DNA from 2 places in the Bacillus sp. LH1 genome. Region 2 is predicted to be linked to the other one. Evidence: riboswitches for the same ligand, from Rfam matches in the RefSeq annotation. Region 2 holds a riboswitch; the other holds the start of a gene.
What was found. A riboswitch is a leader RNA that binds a small molecule or an ion and turns the genes downstream of it on or off. The one in region 2 is predicted to bind magnesium.
Positions count from the first base shown of each region.

Region 1: linked by a shared signal. The riboswitch ahead of ACX9TM_RS08345 (P-type ATPase actuator domain-containing protein) and the one ahead of mgtA (magnesium-translocating P-type ATPase) in region 2 are both predicted to bind magnesium.

Region 1 covers NZ_CM175007.1:1,575,339-1,578,769, reverse strand. Annotated here, with positions in the region: gene ACX9TM_RS08350 (5'-3' exonuclease) at 147-1,013, opposite strand; gene ACX9TM_RS08345 (P-type ATPase actuator domain-containing protein) at 1,146-1,871, opposite strand; M-box (ykoK) riboswitch at 2,207-2,372, opposite strand; gene ACX9TM_RS08340 (DUF350 domain-containing protein) at 2,577-2,963, opposite strand; gene ACX9TM_RS08335 (glutathionylspermidine synthase family protein) at 2,956-3,431, opposite strand, start outside.
Region 2 covers NZ_CM175007.1:4,042,454-4,045,884, reverse strand. Annotated here, with positions in the region: partial or broken gene mgtA (magnesium-translocating P-type ATPase) at 1-2,019, opposite strand, end outside; M-box (ykoK) riboswitch at 2,351-2,518, opposite strand; gene ACX9TM_RS20845 (hypothetical protein) at 2,687-3,226, shown strand; gene ACX9TM_RS20840 (DUF3932 family protein) at 3,261-3,431, opposite strand, start outside.

The DNA.
Region 1 (3,431 bases), 2.5 Mb from region 2:
TTTATCATTATATCTTGTCGAAACATTTATATATTTAAAATTGAGTTCGACATAATTTTATTTACTATCATACTGTTTACAAAAACAAAAAGAAGGTGTCACCAAGTCAAATTTCGACTTATGCAACATCCCTCTTTCCAAACTATTTATAGCATATTTATTAATATTTCAGGTCTTCCCCAATTCATTTCTTCACAAACAAATCTAAGTTTTTCTTCATCCATTGTGTGTAATCCCTCTTCTAGTAAACATGAAATTGGAACTTCACAGTGAATTTGTGCTAATTGCAACGAAATATTTAAGTTCTCTAAATCACTTTCAATCTTCGTACGCTGCGCTTTTGTTAATGATTCTACATTTTCTAGTACAGCTGATACTGTTCCGTGCTCTTGAATAAGCTTATACGCTGTTTTTTCACCGATACCTTTTACACCTGGATAATTATCACTTGTATCTCCCATGAAAGCTTTTGCATGGACGATTTGCCACGGCTCTACACCTTTTTCTTCCATGATTTTCTCCGGTGTGTAATATTCGTAATTTCCAATTCCTTTACGCAGAAGCATAACCGTAACGTTCTTATCAACAAGTTGAAGTAAATCTGTATCACCAGTTAAAATATAAACTTCAGCTTCATTGCAGTATTGTTTTGCAAGCGTACCGATACAATCGTCCGCTTCGTAGCCTTTCATACCGATAACTGGAATGGATAATTTCGCAGTCATTTCTTGCACTAAATCAAATTGAGGAATTAATTCTTCTGGTGGCGCTGCACGATTTGCTTTATAATTCGAGAACGATTCTGTTCTAAATGTCGTACTTCCCATATCCCAGCATGTAACGATATGTGTTGGTTCAATCGCTTGCGTAGCTGTTAACAAGTGTTTCATATAACCATGAATCCCATTCGTAGGGGTTCCATCTTGTCGTTTCATAAATTGTCCGTAGACACTTGTTGCGTAAAAAGCACGAAATAATAGTGCCATACCATCAACTAATAATACTTTTTTCATAATTCCTCTCCTATTAAAAAAATAATAACCTCACGTTATCACGTAAGGTTATATAAATAGATTACCATTCTACGTTTTTGCTCAACTTTGTCTATTATACATTGTTTTTGTATATTTAGCACCATTAACACATTAAGACGTTCTACTACAACAAGTATGCAATATGCCTGAATACGTATTTTTTCCAGTAGAAACAACGACAGCCTTTGCACTTCCACTAACGATATGTGAACCTTTAAAACATACATTTTCAAGCTCAAGTGGATTATAATCTTTCATCCGTTTTAATGGAATAAATCGTTTACGTTCAAGGTGATAGCAGCTTTCAAACTTCTCTATACTCGCTTCGTTTCCCGTTAACACAGACTCATTCACTAATAAATCATCTGCATAAATAATACGTACATCAGCTGGCACAGCATCTCCAGCCGAAAGAAAAATCATATCTCCAGGTACAAGTTCTTGCACTGGTATCTCCATCATTTTCAGTTCACTATTTAGCCCTGTACTACTAGAACATTCTACTCTAGATACAGTAATCGTTTCACGTTGTAATTCATCACACACACGTTGTTTTGAAAAACCTGGAATCATGCCACCAAGCTTCATCATGACTTCTGCGAGAAGTGCTCTTTTTGAAGTTAGTTCATTTCGGCCATATACTTGAATACGTTTTTGTGCCTCTTTCATTGATAGTCCGTCTCTTGTTGTTTTAAAATATGCAAATACAGATTTGACATCTCTTGTTGCAATTTCAATTAATAAATCTTTATTTTTTTGGAGCATTGTTTGTTCTTTTATTGATTTTTTACTTAGTTTATATGACGTGTTACCCACAGTTTTGTTTGCATATAACATATTATCGTCTCCTCCTTTACAACATAGGAAGAAACGCTTTGTTTCTCAATTTATCCACTTTACTGTGAAAGTTTCTCGCGTTTTATAAACGCTACATTGTGATAAATATAGAGGGAGGAACAAATCGTTTCCTGCCTACATCATATATTTTTGATTTGAAGTATATGGGTAACGGAACCGAGTCAGAATTTGACATGCTCCTCACCTCCTCGTTTAATTTTATAGTTTATACTATGAAATTACTCATAGCTTGGTAACAAAAAAGACCCCTACCCTTAAGAGAGTAGCGGCCATTACATACACAAATAAACGATTTCTAATATAATTAGAAATCTACGGACCTCTCCCTCACCGAGTTTTAGCACTGTATAGCATAGGTACATTACCAGCTACGTTAAGAAAAACCTTAATTCGATCATTCCTGTTGACCCATTGGCGTCTCTCGACATTTTTGGGCAGTAGCATTTCTCTATACAGGAGCCTCACCTAACAGAGACTTATTTTCATTACATTGAAAATGTTACTCTTATTTAAAATAGATGTCAACCGTAGCCTACAATTTTTTCAAAAGGTATGGCAAACTAACGTATATAAAGTGTAACTTTAATCAGTGGGGGTTTTGTTCATCCCCCACTGATTATTAGCCCTCACCAATCGGGCTTTTACGGAATAAAATAAAAAACTTTACGTTTAAACGTAAAGTTTTTAATAAGTTATACAACCAGCAATTACAATCCCAATTGAAATTGATAAAAACATAAGAAAAAGACCGACTGCTTGATTATCTTCTTCGAGACTTTTGTTTATATTAAAGCGTGGTGTAAGCCACTCAGCTAAATAAAAGACGATAATTTGAGCCAAAATCCCAACTGCTCCCCACGAAATCATATCAAGAAGTGAAATTGAATTAGCTGCTGTCGAATATAAAACAACAGCTAACCCAAGTAATCGTCCTCCAAGCACATAGCTTACCGCCTTATTTCCTTGAGCCATTAACTTAAATTCCTTTACTTTCGTTGTCACTTCCATCAAGAACAGACCTATACATAAAAGGCCGAGTGTTACTACTAAATATAATAAAAAATTAATCATTTTTTCCCCTCCTTTTTATACCTACCGGTAAATAGTACGATTCATTTCCTGTAATCTTTTCTCCCGCACGAATACCGATACTACTCGCTTTTCCAGCAATTAAAAACGAACCAAACACATATGACAGTTTCTCGATCCCTTTTTCTGTTTCCAAGGATACGACTGGCAGTTCGATATACTTTTGAAATATCGGCAGTGACGCTTTATATGTTTGGTGTGCATTTTGAAGCATAATATTTTCGTCTTTATCGCGAATCGTAATTGTATCTCCTTCTCTCCCAAATGAAGGTTTTTGAACGAAAGAACCTTTTCCTAAAAATAAATCTGGTTCTAAATATGTAGGTAACATATATTCTTTAATCCACTGTTGTTCCTCATTTGTATAAAAGGCCTCTTCTTCTGCTAACCCCCAAATAAGACACTGAATTGATTTTGGCTGAAGTAAAAATGCTGACAAAGGATTTATTA
Region 2 (3,431 bases):
TAATATCGGAAGCTTCTTTCGCAATATCAGTAGCAGTATCAACAGATATTCCGACATCAGCTTCACGTAATGCTACAGCATCGTTAATGCCGTCTCCCATGTAACCTACAGTGTGTCCATTTCCTTGTAATGCGTGTATAATACGAGATTTTTGCATGGGATTAAGCTTCGCAAATACAGTCGTTTCTTCGGCAAGTCTTGCTAATGCTTTATCTGGTAAAGAATCAATCTCGTAACCGAGGATTGGTTCGCAGATATCTAATCCAACTTCTTTACAAACCTTTCTTGTAACAATTTCGTTATCGCCAGTTAAAATTTTCACTTGTACACCATGTTTTTGTAATGCTTGAATTGCAGCTGCTGCAGATGGTTTCGGTGGATCTAAAAAGCCGATATATCCAGCGAGAATCATATCAGTTTCGTCTTTTACTGCGTACTCTGTAGCATTTATTCTTCTATCTTTTTTATAAGCCACAGCAATAACCCGCATACCTTCACTATTTAGTGTCTCACTTATTTTTTTGACATTTGAACGTATTTCCTGGGTGAGTGGAACGATTTTTTCATCCACTTCAGTGTAGTTACAAATTGATAAAATTTCTTCTACGGCACCTTTACAAACCATTGTATGTTCACCTGAAATATCCTTTACGATGACTGACATACGCCGGCGGGCGAAATCGAATGGAATTTCATCTAGCTTTTGAAAAGCTGATGGATTAAATGTATTGTTTTCCTCTGTATGCTTAATAACAGCTTTATCTATTAAATTTTTCAATCCAGTTTGATAGAAACTATTTAAATAGGCAAATTGCAAGACGCGATTGCATTCATTTCCCTTGGGATCTAAGTGACGAACAAGGACAACGTTATCTTCTGTTAAAGTTCCGGTTTTATCTGTACAAAGAATGTTCATAGCACCTAAGTTTTGAATAGAATTTAGCTGTTTTACAATTACTTTTTGTTTAGACATTTTAACGGCACCTTTAGCTAAATTAGCAGTTACAATCATTGGTAACATTTCAGGTGTAAGGCCAACAGCGACGGCAATAGCGAAGAAGAAAGCTTCTTGCCAATCACCTTTTGTGAATCCATTAATGAGAAGGACAATAGGTGCCATAATAAGCATGAATGTAATTAAGAGCCAGCTTACTTTGTTTACACCTTTATCAAAGTTTGTTTCTACACGCTTTCCAATTACCTTATTGGCTAAAGAGCCGAAATACGTATCGGTACTTGTTGAGATGACAACAGCTTTTGCGCTACCACTTACAATATTTGTTCCCATGAAACAAAGGTTTTCCATATCGAGTGGATTGTAATTTTTTTCATGTTTGTCGGTAAGATATGCTTATTTTCTGTATGGTAGCAGTGTTCGTATTTTTCTACAGGAAATGCTTCCCCTGTTAAAGAAGATTGATTAACAAATAAATCTTTAGCGGATACAATACGCACATCAGCTGGAATGATATCACCGGCTGAAAGGGAAATGATATCGCCAGGTACAAGTTCCTCAATTGGAATTTCTGTTGTGTAATTTCGATTTAAATTCGTTACATTTTTTGTTTCATGTACAAATCCATTTATTCTAAATACGCTTGCAGTTGTTCGAACCATAGCTTTTAAATTATCGGCAGCTTTTTGAGAACGAAATTCTTGGGAAAACCGAATTGTTGCACTAAGTAGTACCATTGCAGATACGACAATTGTTCCTTGCATATCATCCGTGAAAAAGGAGAGTGCTCCAAGAGCTAATAAAACGAAAATAAATGGATTTTTAAATGCCGACAGAAATTGAATGTACCACGGTGCCATTTTATTATGAGCTATTTCGTTCGGACCATATAAAGAAAGTCTACGAGACGCTTCTTGTTTAGATAATCCATCTTGTGTTGTTTCTAAAAGTTTTAACGCAGAGCTTACATCTTGTGTTGCAACCTCCACTAATAATTCGTTATTTGTTTTCATGCTATCTTGCTCATAAGCATGCTTTGTTTCTTGTCTTTGTAAATTAAACATCGGTAGTTCCTCCTCTGTCATGAAGGAGGAAACAATCTGTTACCTAACTATTTGAAATGGTGAGGAACAGTTTCTTTCCTACCTACATGATGAAATATGAATGTAAAACGTATGGGTATCTGGGCCGAATCATCAATTGCCAACTGTTCCTCACCTCCGTACAATTTAGTAGTTTCTGAATATGCTATGTTTGTTTCATAGTAAGGTGCATATAGACGTAAAAAGACCTTTACTCAAAACGAGTAAAGGTCTGAATTCGCAGTTAAAAGAGTCCACAACAAAGACTGTTAGTAGACATAAATAAAAACAGTTTTTGTGTATGACAAAATACATGCACCTCTCCCTCGTTGAGTTTTAGCACTGTATAGCATAGGTACTGAAACCAGCTACATTAAAAAAGGCCTTCATTCCGACCTTTCCTGTTGACCCATTGGCGTCTCTCGACATTTTTGGGCAGCAGCGTTTCTCTATACAGGAGCCTCACCTAACAGAGACCATATTCAATTACATGTTGAATGTTAGCACTGTAAAATTGTAGTGTCAATATCTTTTTTATCTGTGTTTTTAAAATATTAAACGGATTTATAATAGATATGTGGGATGAAATGTATGATATTGATTATAAATAATATGAAAAATAAATATTTTTATAAAAGGGGAATTTGTAATGGGATCACAAAATTTTATTATAAATATTGAGAATCAAAAGTGGTTGTTTAATGAGCAGGAAGATTTATGTTCTCACGGGGAAATTTATTTAAATGTGGATGGAACGATTATTACACAAACAGGTATGGATGAGGAATGGGGAATAAGTGAATCAGCTTTAGCTCTGTTACGAACTTTAGATAAAGAATATATTTGTGATATTGAAAATGAAGAGGGGCTTATTTTGCACGGATGTGGCACTATGCTCATGTTAGGATGCCCAATTTCAATTCATTGGACTATAAACCATATAGGTGAAAATGTGGTTTTAAAGGATTTTGTCAAAGTTATTTCTACTGATCAAAAGGCTATATACTATGAAGGGCTTCATATAGAAGTAAATGAAAATGAATATAGAAAACAAATTGTTTCTTTTGCACTACAAGCAAAAGAATTATTTAATAAATCAAGTGAAAAGATAATTTCAAATGAGTTTGAGCGAAGTATGTATACCGACTTTTGGACGGAATATAATCATTTGCTAAATAAGTATAAATAAAAAAGCACTGTAACCAGTGCTTTTTTATTATAGATTACGAGATTGTAGGGTTTTCAAAAATAACAATCTCTGAACTGTTTGTAGTTGAAACGCGTTGGGCGTAATATGTTAAAGCTGAAGAAATATATGCTGGTAACGTATCATTTGTATGTGATGTTGTATATTCATGGATTAATTCCTTTAAAGTTGTCCATTCTAATTGTGC